DNA from 4 places in the Herbaspirillum sp. FG34 genome. Region 4 is predicted to be linked to each of the others. Evidence: predicted binding sites of a transcription regulator. Region 4 holds the regulator's gene; each other region holds the start of a gene.
What was found. The regulator sigma-54, encoded in region 4, starts transcription at its own class of promoters, with help from an activator protein. The targets are predictions, from matches to a motif close to TGGCANGNAANCTGCTTT.

Region 1 (3,091 bases), on a different contig from region 4:
ACTCTCAAACCACAGCCGCCCTAACCAACGGCTGCTCCGCCAAGGTATCCCGCATCAACGTCAACGCATGCTGAATATCCCCCCGACTGGCAATCCCCCCAATACACACACGCACAGCCTGCACCGGCGCAGTAGTCACGGCAAACGCATCCACTCCCACCACCGCCACCCCATTGGCGCGCATCTGCGCTGAAAACGTACTGGCCTGCCATCCCCCCGGCAGCTTCACCCACAAATGAAACGCCTCCGGTTCCGAGGCATACCCGTGCTCGGGCAAGATGCGGGCCGCAATCTTCTGCCGCGCCATCGACTCCTTGCGGATATTGGCCAGCGCCAGATCCGCCACGCCATCGCGTATCCAATAAGTTGCCAGGGTCGAGGTAACCGGTGAAGCCATCACCGTCGTCGCACGCAGTGCCGCCGTCAGGCGCGCAGCCGAGGCGGCATCGGGCGCCACCATATAAGCGATGCGCAAACCGGCCCCCACGGTCTTGGCCAGTCCGGTGACATAGTAGGTCAGCTCGCTGCCCATGCTGGCAATGGCCGGCGGTGCCACACGCGGCAGGAAGCCATAGGCATCATCCTCGATGATGGCCACTTCATAGTGACGGGCGATCTCCACCAGCGCCTGGCGGCGCGATACCGAAGTCGTGCAGGTGGTCGGATTGAGCAGGGTGGGATTGCAATACAGCGCTTTCGGAGCATATTGCGCACAGGCCCCGGCAAAGGCCACCGCATCAATGCCCTCATTGTCCATCGGCAAGCCAACCAGCTTGATGTTGAGATGCCCGGCCAGGGCGCGCAGGCCGGGGTAGGTCACGTCCTCGCAACAGAGCACCCCGCCAGGTCCGACCAGCATGGTCAGGATGGCCAGCAGCGCACATTGCGCCCCCGGCGTCACCAGCACCCGTTCCGGTTCCACCACCAGCCCGCGCCGGCGCAGCCACAGCGCACCGGCTTCGCGATCCTCGGGCGAACCACCGAAATCCTGGTAACGCATCAGGTCGCGCAGGCGCGCATTGACCTTGTTCCAGCCCGACTGCATCAACTCCATCAGCTCCGGCGACTCCGGCTCGGGCGGCATGTTCATCGACATGTCGACGTTGGGGCGGCCCTCAGTCAAGCGCGGGATGCGCGGGCGGCGCTTGCCGCAGACAAAGGTGCCGCGTCCCACCACCGAATCCACCAGTCCGCGCCGATGCGCTTCCGTATAGGCGCGCGCGACCGTGGTGAAGTCCAGGTCCAGCACCTCGGCCAGCTTGCGCTGCGGCGGTAGCCGCTGCTCGGGCTGCAGGTGGCCGGTGGCGACGTCCTCGGCAATCGCATTGGCGATGGCCAGATAAAGCGGGCCGCCACCTTTCTTCAATTTGGGAACCCACATGGCGCTGTTCTTGGTCATGGCAACTTCCTCGTTTCCTGACTTCAATATTGACCGCATCGACTGGTGTCATTGAATGCAATTTGCATTCCATCCAATCTCTGCCGTACAGGTACAAAAGTGCACCGTCTTGCATCATCCGCGCGCAGCGCTCTGCACCAACTCAAGACGCGCCGCAACGCCAGAGTGCACAAGGGTTTGCGCGATGCTGTCCGATTGTATGGAGCGATTGAATGGATTGCTTCATATGGCCCAAAAACCATGCTGCAAGCGCCGATTCGGCAAGCCGCGCAGATGCTGGATTCCATTCTGCGAGGGGAGGATTGACGGGATTTTTATGCAGTCAATTCGCACATTGACGGGGTGTTGGTGGCATGACTGATGCCTTCAATTCCAGTGTCGCGGCGAACTCGCCGGACCACTTCCCCAAGTGCAGACCAACAGCAATCGAGAGGAGTATCACCATGCCCGCAGTCACCAAAGCAGCCCACGCCCCCGGCGATTTCCTGGTGGATTATGAAGAGAAGGTGTTCGAAGACGTCAAAGCCCAGCCGGGAGAAAAAGCGCTGGTGACCTTCCATACGGTGGCCTTCGAAGGCTCGATCGGCTTCGTCAACCTGCTGCAGGCAACCCGCTTGAAGCGCAAGGGTTTCGAGACATCCATCCTGCTCTATGGTCCCGGCGTGACGCTGGGCGTGCAGCGCGGTTTCCCCACGCTGGGGGACGAAGCCTTCCCCGGTCACCAGAACTTCAACAAGCAGATCGTCAAGTTCATGGAAGAGGGCGGCAAGGTCTACGCCTGCCGCTTCGCCCTGCAGGCGCTGTACGGCCACGGCGAGCCCTCGCTGATTCCCGGCATCCGCCCCATCAATCCGCTGGACGTGCTCGACCTGGTGCTGCTGCATCGTCGCGACAACGCCTTCATCCTCGATACCTGGACCCTGTAATGGAAAGGGGCGGCGCATGAGCATCCACAAGAGAACGGTACGGGCGGCGGCGGTGCAGATCGCGCCCGACCTCGACAGCGAACTCGGTACCGTGGCCAAGGTATGCCAGGCCATTGCCGAGGCTGCCAGACAAGGCGCGCAACTGGTGGTGTTTCCGGAAACCTTCGTTCCTTACTATCCGTACTTCTCGTTCGTGCGACCGCCCTTTGCGTCAGGTCCGGAACACCTGCTGCTCTACGAGCGTGCGGTGACGGTGCCCGGCCCCGTAACCCAGGCGGTGTCAGAAGCGGCACGCGCGCATGGCACGGTGGTCGTGCTGGGCGTCAACGAACGCGACCACGGCACGCTCTACAACACGCAGCTGGTCTTCGATGCCGACGGCGAGCTGGTGCTGAAACGCCGCAAGATCACGCCGACCTATCACGAGCGCATGATCTGGGGGCAGGGCGATGCCAGCGGCCTGAAGGTGGTGCCTACCGCCGTGGGGCGCCTGGGGGCGCTGGCCTGCTGGGAACACTACAACCCGCTGGCGCGCTACAGCCTCATGGCCCAGCACGAAGAAATCCATTGCGCCCAGTTCCCCGGTTCCATGGTGGGGCAGATCTTCGCTGACCAGATGGAGGTCACCATCCGCCATCACGCACTGGAGTCGGGCTGCTTCGTCATCAATGCCACCGGCTGGCTGACTGATGAACAGATCGCCGCCATCGAGCCCGATCCCAAGGCACAGAAGGCGCTGCGCGGTGGCTGCTGTACCGCCATCGTC
Region 2 (3,091 bases), on a different contig from region 4:
GGCGCTGGGCTGGTGTACCTATGGCGTGGGCGACCACATGTCGCACTACAACGTCAACGCCAGCGTGCCCAAGACCTTGATCACCCACCTGGTGCGCTGGGTGGCGGAATCCGGTTCGCTGGAACTGAAACAGCCGGAAGTGCTGATCCACGTCCTCGAAACCGAAATCAGCCCGGAACTGGTGCCGGGTGCCTCGGACGGCGAGCCGGGCCAGCGTACCCAGGACTTCATCGGTCCCTACGAGTTGCAGGACTTCAATCTCTATTACATCCTGCGCTATGGCTTCACGCCGGCCAAGGTGGCTTTCCTGGCGCACAGCGCCTGGCAAGACCGCAGCATCGGCCATTGGCCGGATGGCCTGCATGGTGCGCGCAACCAGTACAGCTTGCCGCAGATCAAGAAAAACCTGGGTATCTTCGTCTATCGCTTCTTCAAGACCAGCCAGTTCAAGCGCTCCTGCGTGCCCAATGCGCCCAAGGTCGGCTCGGGCGGCTCGCTCTCGCCGCGTGGTGATTGGCGTGCGCCCAGCGATGGCGAGGCTACGGTCTGGTTGCAGGATCTGGAGCGCATTCCCGATCTGGAAGCCTGAAAAAACGGCTTTTTATGGCCCGGCTGGTTCAAGAAGGTTGAAAGCCGGGCACGCCTGATTGACAATGTGCAAGTGGGCAGGGCACCACGGCCTTGCCAGTAAAATAACAACGAAGGTTGTATCCGCTATTCAACAGATCGTTGAAATCGTTTCTTTACGACATACCAAGAGAGGAATTGCCATGAAACAAGTGACCGCCATCATCAAACCGTTCAAGCTGGACGAGGTGCGTGAATCCCTCGCCGAAGTCGGCGTCACGGGCCTGACGGTCACCGAAGTGAAGGGCTTCGGACGCCAGAAGGGTCACACCGAACTCTATCGCGGTGCCGAATACGTGGTCGACTTCCTGCCCAAGGTCAAGATCGAGGTCGTGGTGGACGACAAGGTGGTCGAGCAGGCCGTGGACGCCATCATCAAGGCGGCCCGCACCGGCAAGATCGGCGACGGCAAGATCTTCGTGCAGGAAGTGGAACAGGTGATCCGTATCCGTACCGGCGAAACCGGGCCGGATGCCGTCTGATTCAGGACAGCGCAAGCATCACGAGAGACCGGCCGCTGGCCGGTTTTTTTACGTCCGCAGTGCAAGAAAAAGAGTGTGTCAGGCTGTCCCTCTGCGCTGTCCCGGGCTGCGCCAGATTGACACAGCGTGACAATGATGCTGGCGCGCAAGGCGCTTCCAGAGCAGGTTTGCAGGCTGGCATGCGATTTGCCATCCAGAGGGATGAACCTCCGCCGCGGCCATGATCGCGGCGGGATTTCAACCATAACCCGAACGGAGACGACATGAACCTGGCAGACATCAGCAAACTCGGCGTACGCGACCCCTTCAAGCAACGCTACGACAACTTCATCGGTGGCAAATTCGTGCCCCCGGTCAAGGGCGAATACTTCGAGAACATCAGCCCGGTGATCGGACGCGCCTTCTGTGAAGTGGCCCGCTCCAGCGCCGAAGACGTGGAACTGGCGCTGGACGCCGCCCATGCCGCCAAGAAGAGCTGGGGCAAGACTTCCCCCACCGAGCGCGCCAACATGCTGCTCAAGATCGCCGACCGCATGGAAGCCAACCTGGAGCTGCTGGCCACCGCCGAAACCCTGGACAACGGCAAGCCCATCCGCGAAACCATGGCCGCCGACATCCCGCTGGCCATCGACCACTTCCGTTATTTCGCCGCCGCCGTGCGCACCCAGGAAGGCAGCATCTGCCCCATCGACAACGACACCTATGCCTACCACTTCCATGAGCCGTTGGGCGTGGTCGGCCAGATCATCCCCTGGAACTTCCCCATCCTGATGGCGGTGTGGAAGCTGGCCCCGGCGCTGGCCGCCGGCAACTGCGTGGTCTTGAAGCCGGCCGAGCAGACCCCGGCTTCCATCATGGTCCTGATCGAACTGATCGCTGACCTGATCCCGCCCGGCGTGGTCAACATCGTGCAGGGCTTCGGTGTGGAAGCGGGCAAGCCGCTGGCCTCCAACAAGCGTATCGCCAAGATCGCCTTCACCGGCGAGACCACCACCGGCCGCCTGATCATGCAGTACGCCTCGCAGAACCTGATCCCGGTGACCCTGGAGCTGGGCGGCAAGTCGCCCAACATCTTCTTTGCCGACGTGCTGGACAAGGATGACGAATTCTTCGACAAGGCCCTGGAAGGCTTCGCCATGTTCGCGCTGAACCAGGGCGAAGTCTGCACCTGCCCTTCGCGCGTGCTGGTGCAGGAATCGATCTACGAGCGCTTCATCGAACGTGCCTTGAAGCGCGTGGCCGCCATCAAGCAGGGCAATCCTCTGGACAAGAGCACCATGATCGGCGCGCAAGCCTCGCAGGAGCAGCTGGAAAAGATCCTCTCCTACATCGACATCGGCAAGCAGGAAGGCGCCAAGGTGCTGGCCGGCGGCGGACGTGAAGAACTGGGCGGCGACCTGGCCACGGGCTATTACGTCAAGCCCACGGTGTTCCAGGGCAACAACAAGATGCGCATCTTCCAGGAAGAAATCTTCGGCCCCGTCGTCTCGGTGACCACCTTCAAGGATGAGGAAGAAGCCCTGTCCATCGCCAATGACACCCTCTACGGCCTGGGCGCGGGTCTGTGGACCCGCGATGGCACGCGTGCCTTCCGCATGGGTCGCGAGATCCAGGCTGGTCGCGTATGGACCAATTGCTATCACCTGTATCCGGCGCATGCGGCCTTCGGTGGCTACAAGCAATCCGGCATCGGCCGTGAAAACCACAAGATGATGCTGGACCACTACCAGCAGACCAAGAACCTTCTGGTCAGCTACAGCCCCAAGGCGCTGGGCTTCTTCTGATCGCGTGATCTTCGTTTGACTCCTTGCAGCAAGGCAGCTTCGGCGCCGGTCCGCCTCCCCGCGGCCGGCGCCGCTTTTATGGTAGATCCGACAGGAGAATGGCGATGAAGGCATTGCCCAGGGTAACGGCCACCGAGGCCACGGTGGACTTGCTGCGTCAGTTGAAGAGGCGGCATGGTGAATTGATCTTCTTCCAGT
Region 3 (3,091 bases), on a different contig from region 4:
GCTTCCTGGTACATGCCCAGGGTCTTTTCCAGGTTGACGATGTGAATCTTGTTGCGATGGCCGAAAATGAAGGGGGCCATCTTGGGGTTCCAGAAGCGGGTTTGGTGACCGAAGTGGACACCGGCTTCCAGCATTTCGCGCATGGTAACGGACATGAATTTCTCCAGGGTTAGGTCTGGAATCCGCTCGGTCATCCGGCTCATGCAGCCGGACACCCTTTTAGCGAACGGATTCGCGTTTCAAAAGATTTTTACGACAGTTTTTACAACATATTGTCAAAGCCACATGAAGAATCCATTCCGCACATCACATTCGACAACCAATCTGTGGTTTCAGATCAGCCCGGCATTCTACTCGACCCTGCCCTTTTGTTCAAGTAGCACATGAAGCCAGGTCGCCCCGAGCGCACAAAACAGAAACCACCCCCGTCGTCTATAATCCTGACTTGACGATTTTCTAGCGAATTGCGATTCATCATGGGCAACATCACCATCAAGACCGCCGAAGACATCGAAGGCATGCGCGTGGCCGGCCGGCTGGCCGCCGAGGTGCTGGACTACATCACCCCCTTCGTGAAACCGGGCGTGACCACCGGCGAGATCGACCGCCTCTGCCACGAGTACATGACCAATGTGCAAGGCAGCATCCCGGCCCCGCTGAACTACTGTCCGCCGGGCTACACGCCCTACCCCAAGGCGATCTGCACGTCCCTCAACGACGTGATCTGCCATGGCATCCCGGGCGACAAGGTGATGAAGAACGGTGACGTGCTCAACATCGACGTCACCATCATCAAGGACGGTTACCACGGCGACACCAGCCGCATGTTCTTCCTGGGCGAACCCTCCATCCTGCCGCGCCGCCTGACCGAAATCACGTATGAGTGCATGTGGCTGGGTATCTCCAAGATCAAGCCCGGCGCCCACCTGGGCGACATCGGCCATGTCATCCAGCAGCATGCCGAAAAGGCCGGCTACAGCGTGGTGCGCGAATTCTGCGGCCACGGCATCGGCAAGGTCTTCCATGAAGAGCCGCAGGTGCTGCACTACGGTCGCCCCGGCACGCTGGAAAAGCTGGAAGCCGGCATGATCTTCACGGTCGAACCGATGATCAACGCCGGCCGCCGTGAAATCCGCGAAATGGGCGATGGCTGGACCATCAAGACCAAGGATCGCAGCCTGTCGGCCCAGTGGGAACACACCGTGCTGGTCACCGAGACCGGTTTCGAGGTACTGACGGTGTCGCCCGGCATGCCGGCGCCGCCCGCCTTCATCCAGAACCAGGTCGCCACCCCGGCGTGATCCTGGCCGCCGGAACCATGTGCCCATCCACGCTGCGCACAGTTTCCGGCACGAAACCTGCTTGGGGCCCGAAGCCGCATGGGGATGCGGCTTCGTTCACGTTTGGCGCCGCCCCGCCGCCTTGCCAGCACTGATTGTCTGATTGCCTACCACGATGCCCACACTCGCCATCACGCTCAAGAAACAGCTCAAGGCCGCGCGCCAGCAAGCCATCGAGGTGTTCCAGTCCAACCACAAGACCGAGCAGTTGCTGGCGCAGTTGCGCCGCAACGTGGATGAGGCCCTCACCACCGCCTGGGAGGAACTGGGCATGTCCGGCAACGCCGCCCTGGTGGCCGTGGGCGGCTATGGTCGGGGCGAGCTGTTCCCGCATTCGGATGTGGACGTGCTGATCCTGCTGGACCAGACCCCGGATGCCGCCAAGAAGGAAAAACTGGAGTCCCTGGTGCAGTTGTTCTGGGACATCGGTCTGGAAATTGGCCACAGCATCCGTACCATCGACGAGTGTCTGGATGAATCCGCCGCCGACATCACGGTACAGACCAGTCTGCTGGAAGCCCGCCTGGTGACCGGCAACCGCGCTCTTTTCAAGCAATTGCAGGAACGCTACCTGGCCGCACTGGACCCGCTGGCCTTCTTCCAGGCCAAGACCCTGGAAATGCGCCAGCGCCACATCAAATATGAAGATACCCCCTACAGTCTGGAACCCAACTGCAAGGAAAGTCCCGGCGGCCTGCGTGACCTGCAGGTGATCCTGTGGGTAGCCAAGGCAGCGGGCCTGGGCAATTCCTGGGGCGAACTGGCCGAGCACGGCATGCTGACCTCCACCGAGGCGCGCCAGTTGCGTCAGAAGGAACGCGCCTTCAAGGACATCCGCATCCGCCTGCACATCGTCACGGATCGCCGTGAAGACCGCCTGGTATTCGACATCCAGACCCCGATTGCCGAGACCTTCGGCTTCAAGACCACCGACACCCGGCGCGCCAGCGAATACCTGATGCAGCGCTACTACTGGGCCGCCAAGGCGGTCACCCAGTTGAACACCATCCTGCTGCAGAACATCGAAGCGCACCTGTTCCCGCAGCAGGCCGTGCCGCGCCCGCTCAACGAGCGCTTCAATGAAGTCAACGGATTCGTCGACATCGCCCATGACAAGGTCTTCGAGGAGACGCCTTCGGCCATGCTGGAAGTGTTTCTGGTACTGTCCGAGCATCCGGAACTCAAGGACATGTCCGCGCGCACCCTGCGTGCGCTGTGGCACGCGCGCTTCAAGATCGACAACGCCTTCCGCGCCAATCCGGAGAATCACCGCCTGTTCATGCAGATCATCCAGAGCAAGCGCGGCATCACCCATGCCCTGCGCGGGATGAACTCCACCAGCGTGCTGGGCCGCTATCTGCCGAACTTCCGCCAGATCGTCGGGCAGATGCAGCATGACCTGTTCCACGTCTACACGGTGGACCAGCACATCCTGATGGTGGTGCGCAACGTACGCCGCTTCACCATGAGCGAACACGCGCATGAATACCCCTTCTGCAGCCAGTTGATGGCCAACTTCGGCCAGCCCTGGGTGCTGTATGTTGCAGCACTGTTTCACGACATCGCCAAGGGCCGGGGTGGCGACCACTCCAAGCTGGGCATGGCCGACGCCCGCGCCTTCTGCGAGCAGCACGGCATCTCGCCGGACAATACCGAGCTGATCGTGTTTCTGGTCGAGCAGCATCTGGCCATGTCGCACGTGGCGCAGAAACAGGACATGTCGGACCCCGACGTCATCACCGCCTTCGCCC
Region 4 (3,091 bases):
AGCCGGCAGGCGCGTTGAAATCGGCAGCACGCCATTCGTCCGTCCGAGCCGGCGGGAAATTGCATCAAGGAAATGATTTATACCGTATGCAGTTTGCTCTGGGTAGCAGATGAGGGTGCTGCGCAAGACATTCAAGCAGAGCGATGAACAATGTTCACTGCGGTTTTGCCGGGAAGTTGCCCGGCGTAATGATTTATATTTTTTCCACAGGCATCGCTAGATGCTGTGGCCCCAATGAAAAAGGGCGCTTGCGCGCCCCTTCCTCGTGAAATCCGGCTGGCTTTCTCAGCAGCCCTGCAGGCTGCGAGGTGGCTTGCCGTTGGTGTCCTGGCTTATGCCGCTCCGGCTACCGCATCCTCGGGCGTGTCGTCCGGCAGGCGCTTGGCAGTGGAGTGATGCTCCTGCAACTTGTCCTTGTGCTTGATGACCTGGCGATCGAGCTTGTCGATCAGGGTGTCAATGGCAGCGTAGAGGTCGTGTGCGATGCTTTCCGCATGTAGATCCTTCCCCTTGATGTGGACGTTGATTTCCGCTTTTTGGCGCTTTTCCTTTTCTGTGAGTTTATCTACGCTCAGGATCACGCTGACGTCGATCACGTTGTCGAAATGGCGCTTGATACGCGAGAGCTTGCTTTGCACGTATTCCCGGATGGCGGGGGTCAGTTCGAGGTGGTGTCCACTGATGGTCAGATTCATACAAGACTCCTATCGTGAAGTCACTGGAGGTTCGTGCAATCGATCCTGCTGCAGCTGTACCACGGGCACGGTCTTCGTGTCGGATGGCGTGGGCATCAGTCGGGATGCTTGCCTGAACACAGCAACGGTACTGCAGAAAAACTGAGGAAAAACTCAGAGGGACTTGCGGAGATTGACTGGCGGAATCTTCAACACTTCGCGGTATTTGGCGACTGTGCGTCGCGCGACCACCATGCCTTGTTCTGCCAGCATATCCGCAATCTTGCTATCGGATAATGGGGTCTGCGGGTTTTCGGCTCCTATCAACTGTTTGATCAGCGCCCGTATCGCGGTGGAGGAAGCTTCGCCTCCGGTTTCAGTCGCGACGTGGCTACCGAAGAAGTATTTCAACTCAAACATACCATGCGGAGTGAGCATGTATTTCTGAGTCGTCACGCGAGAGATGGTGCTCTCGTGTAGACCCAGTGTATCAGCAATTTCACGCAGCACAAGGGGGCGCATGGCCACTGCACCATGGGAAAAGAAGTTTCTTTGACGTTCCACAATAGCCTGCGCGACGCGCAAAATCGTATCGAAACGTTGCCGCATGTTCTTGATGAGCCACTTGGCTTCCTGCAACTGCGAGGACAGCGAACCTTCGCCCTTGGCCTGCTTCAAGGCACTGGCGTACATCGCATTGACGCGCAGCTTGGGCATGACCTCATGGTTGAGCATGACCTGCCAGCCGTTCTTTGTCTGCTTGACAATCACGTCCGGCACCACGTAGTCCGAGGCGTCACGCGCGAATTCGGCACCCGGATGCGGACGGCACTGGCGGATCACGGCCTGGGCTTCACGCAGGTCTTCGTCGTCACAATCGAGGGCCTTCTTGATCTTGTTGAAGTCGCGCTGGGCGAACAGCGGCAGGTAATCCTCAACGATCCTCAGCGCCAGCTTGCGCGTGACAAAGGGGATCTTGGGCAGGCGGCGGATCTGCAAGGCCAGGCATTCGCCGGCACTGCGCGCGCCCACGCCGGCCGGGTCCAGGCTCTGCAGCAGCTTGAGCGAAATCGACAGCTCTTCCATGTCGATACCCAGCTCTTCAGGCAGGCGCGCGAGGATGTCCTCCAGCGGTTCTTCCAGATAGCCGCTCTCGTCGAGCGCATCGGTGAGCAGTTCCAGCAGCGCACGATCGCGCAGGGTGCGCGCAGTCACGCGGATCTGTTCCAGCAGGTGTTCGCGCAGGGTCAGTTCATGGGCTTCCAGCTGCGGGCGGGCATCGTCGTCATCGGGTGACTTGCCGCTGCGGGCGACGTCATCGAAGCTCCAGTCGGCATCACCGGTGACACCGGTGTCCGGATTGTTGTCCTGGTACTCGAAGCTGGAATCGCCATCGCTGGCAGCGGGCGTCGCTTCGCCGCTGTTTTCATGAGGGGTGTCGGCCACGCCACTGGAAGGCGAACTGGAGACGGCACCGTCGGCCAGCAGACGCACCGAATTGTCGAGAGCGTCATCGAGACGCTCCAGCAGGGGATTGTCGGAGAGGATCTGTTCCAGTTCCTGGTGCAGTTCCAGCGTCGACAGTTGCAGCAGCCTGATCGACTGCTGCAGTTGCGGCGTCAATGCGAGGTGCTGCGAGGTACGTAACTGGAGCGACTGTTTCATCTGTCTTTCTGAAAGCGGCGTGGCCCGCGGGTTGCTGTGCCTGTCGTTGCGTGATGCCTGGGTGTCGGTGATGCTCGATACGTAGGGCGACTGTGCTGCTTACATGCGGAAGTGCTCGCCCAGATAGACGCGGCGTACCGACTCGTTGGCAATGATCTCTTCCGGATTGCCGCTGGCCAGCACCGTGCCCTGGTTGATGATGTAGGCGCGATCGCAGATGCCCAGCGTCTCGCGCACGTTGTGGTCGGTGATGAGCACGCCGATGCCGCGCTCCTTGAGGAAGCGCACGATACGCTGGATCTCGATCACCGCAATCGGGTCGATACCGGCAAACGGTTCATCGAGCAGCACGAAGCGCGGATCGGTGGCCAGCGCGCGAGCGATCTCGACGCGTCGGCGCTCACCGCCCGACAGTGACAGGGCCTGGCTTTCGCGCAGCTTTTCGATTTGAAGTTCGTGCAGCAGGTTGTTGAGGCGGCCCTCGATTTCATCGCGCGAGAGCGGCTTGCCGTCTTCCTGGCGCAGCTCCAGCACGGCGCGGATGTTGTCTTCCACCGTCAGCTTGCGAAACACCGAGGCTTCCTGCGGCAGGTAGGACAGGCCCATGGTGGCGCGCTTGTGAATGGGCATGCGCGAAATGGGCGCGCCATCCAGGTCGATCTCGCCGCCATCGGAGGGTACCAGCCCCACGATCATGTAGAACGAGGTGGTCTTGCCGGCACCATTGGGGCCGAGCAGGCCGACCACTTCGC

Region 1: the regulator sigma-54 is predicted to act here: its motif matches at 1,749-1,766, upstream of ACODSZ_RS11735 (MSMEG_0572/Sll0783 family nitrogen starvation response protein).
Region 2: the regulator sigma-54 is predicted to act here: its motif matches at 1,285-1,302, upstream of adh (aldehyde dehydrogenase).
Region 3: the regulator sigma-54 is predicted to act here: its motif matches at 1,348-1,365, upstream of ACODSZ_RS06955 ([protein-PII] uridylyltransferase).

The regions. Positions count from the first base shown of each region.
Region 1 covers NZ_JBMDJS010000007.1:256,530-259,620, reverse strand. The annotation lists gene ACODSZ_RS11740 (aminotransferase-like domain-containing protein) at 5-1,399, opposite strand; gene ACODSZ_RS11735 (MSMEG_0572/Sll0783 family nitrogen starvation response protein) at 1,843-2,325, shown strand; gene ACODSZ_RS11730 (Nit6803 family nitrilase) at 2,342-3,091, shown strand, end outside.
Region 2 covers NZ_JBMDJS010000006.1:260,821-263,911, forward strand. The annotation lists gene ACODSZ_RS10565 (NAD(+) synthase) at 1-589, shown strand, start outside; gene ACODSZ_RS10570 (P-II family nitrogen regulator) at 771-1,109, shown strand; gene adh (aldehyde dehydrogenase) at 1,373-2,893, shown strand; gene ACODSZ_RS10580 (DUF779 domain-containing protein) at 2,998-3,091, shown strand, end outside.
Region 3 covers NZ_JBMDJS010000004.1:171,766-174,856, forward strand. The annotation lists gene rpsB (30S ribosomal protein S2) at 1-155, opposite strand, end outside; gene map (type I methionyl aminopeptidase) at 477-1,301, shown strand; gene ACODSZ_RS06955 ([protein-PII] uridylyltransferase) at 1,456-3,091, shown strand, end outside.
Region 4 covers NZ_JBMDJS010000017.1:78,622-81,712, reverse strand. The annotation lists gene hpf (ribosome hibernation-promoting factor, HPF/YfiA family) at 333-695, opposite strand; gene ACODSZ_RS19020 (RNA polymerase factor sigma-54) at 849-2,339, opposite strand; gene lptB (LPS export ABC transporter ATP-binding protein) at 2,439-3,091, opposite strand, start outside.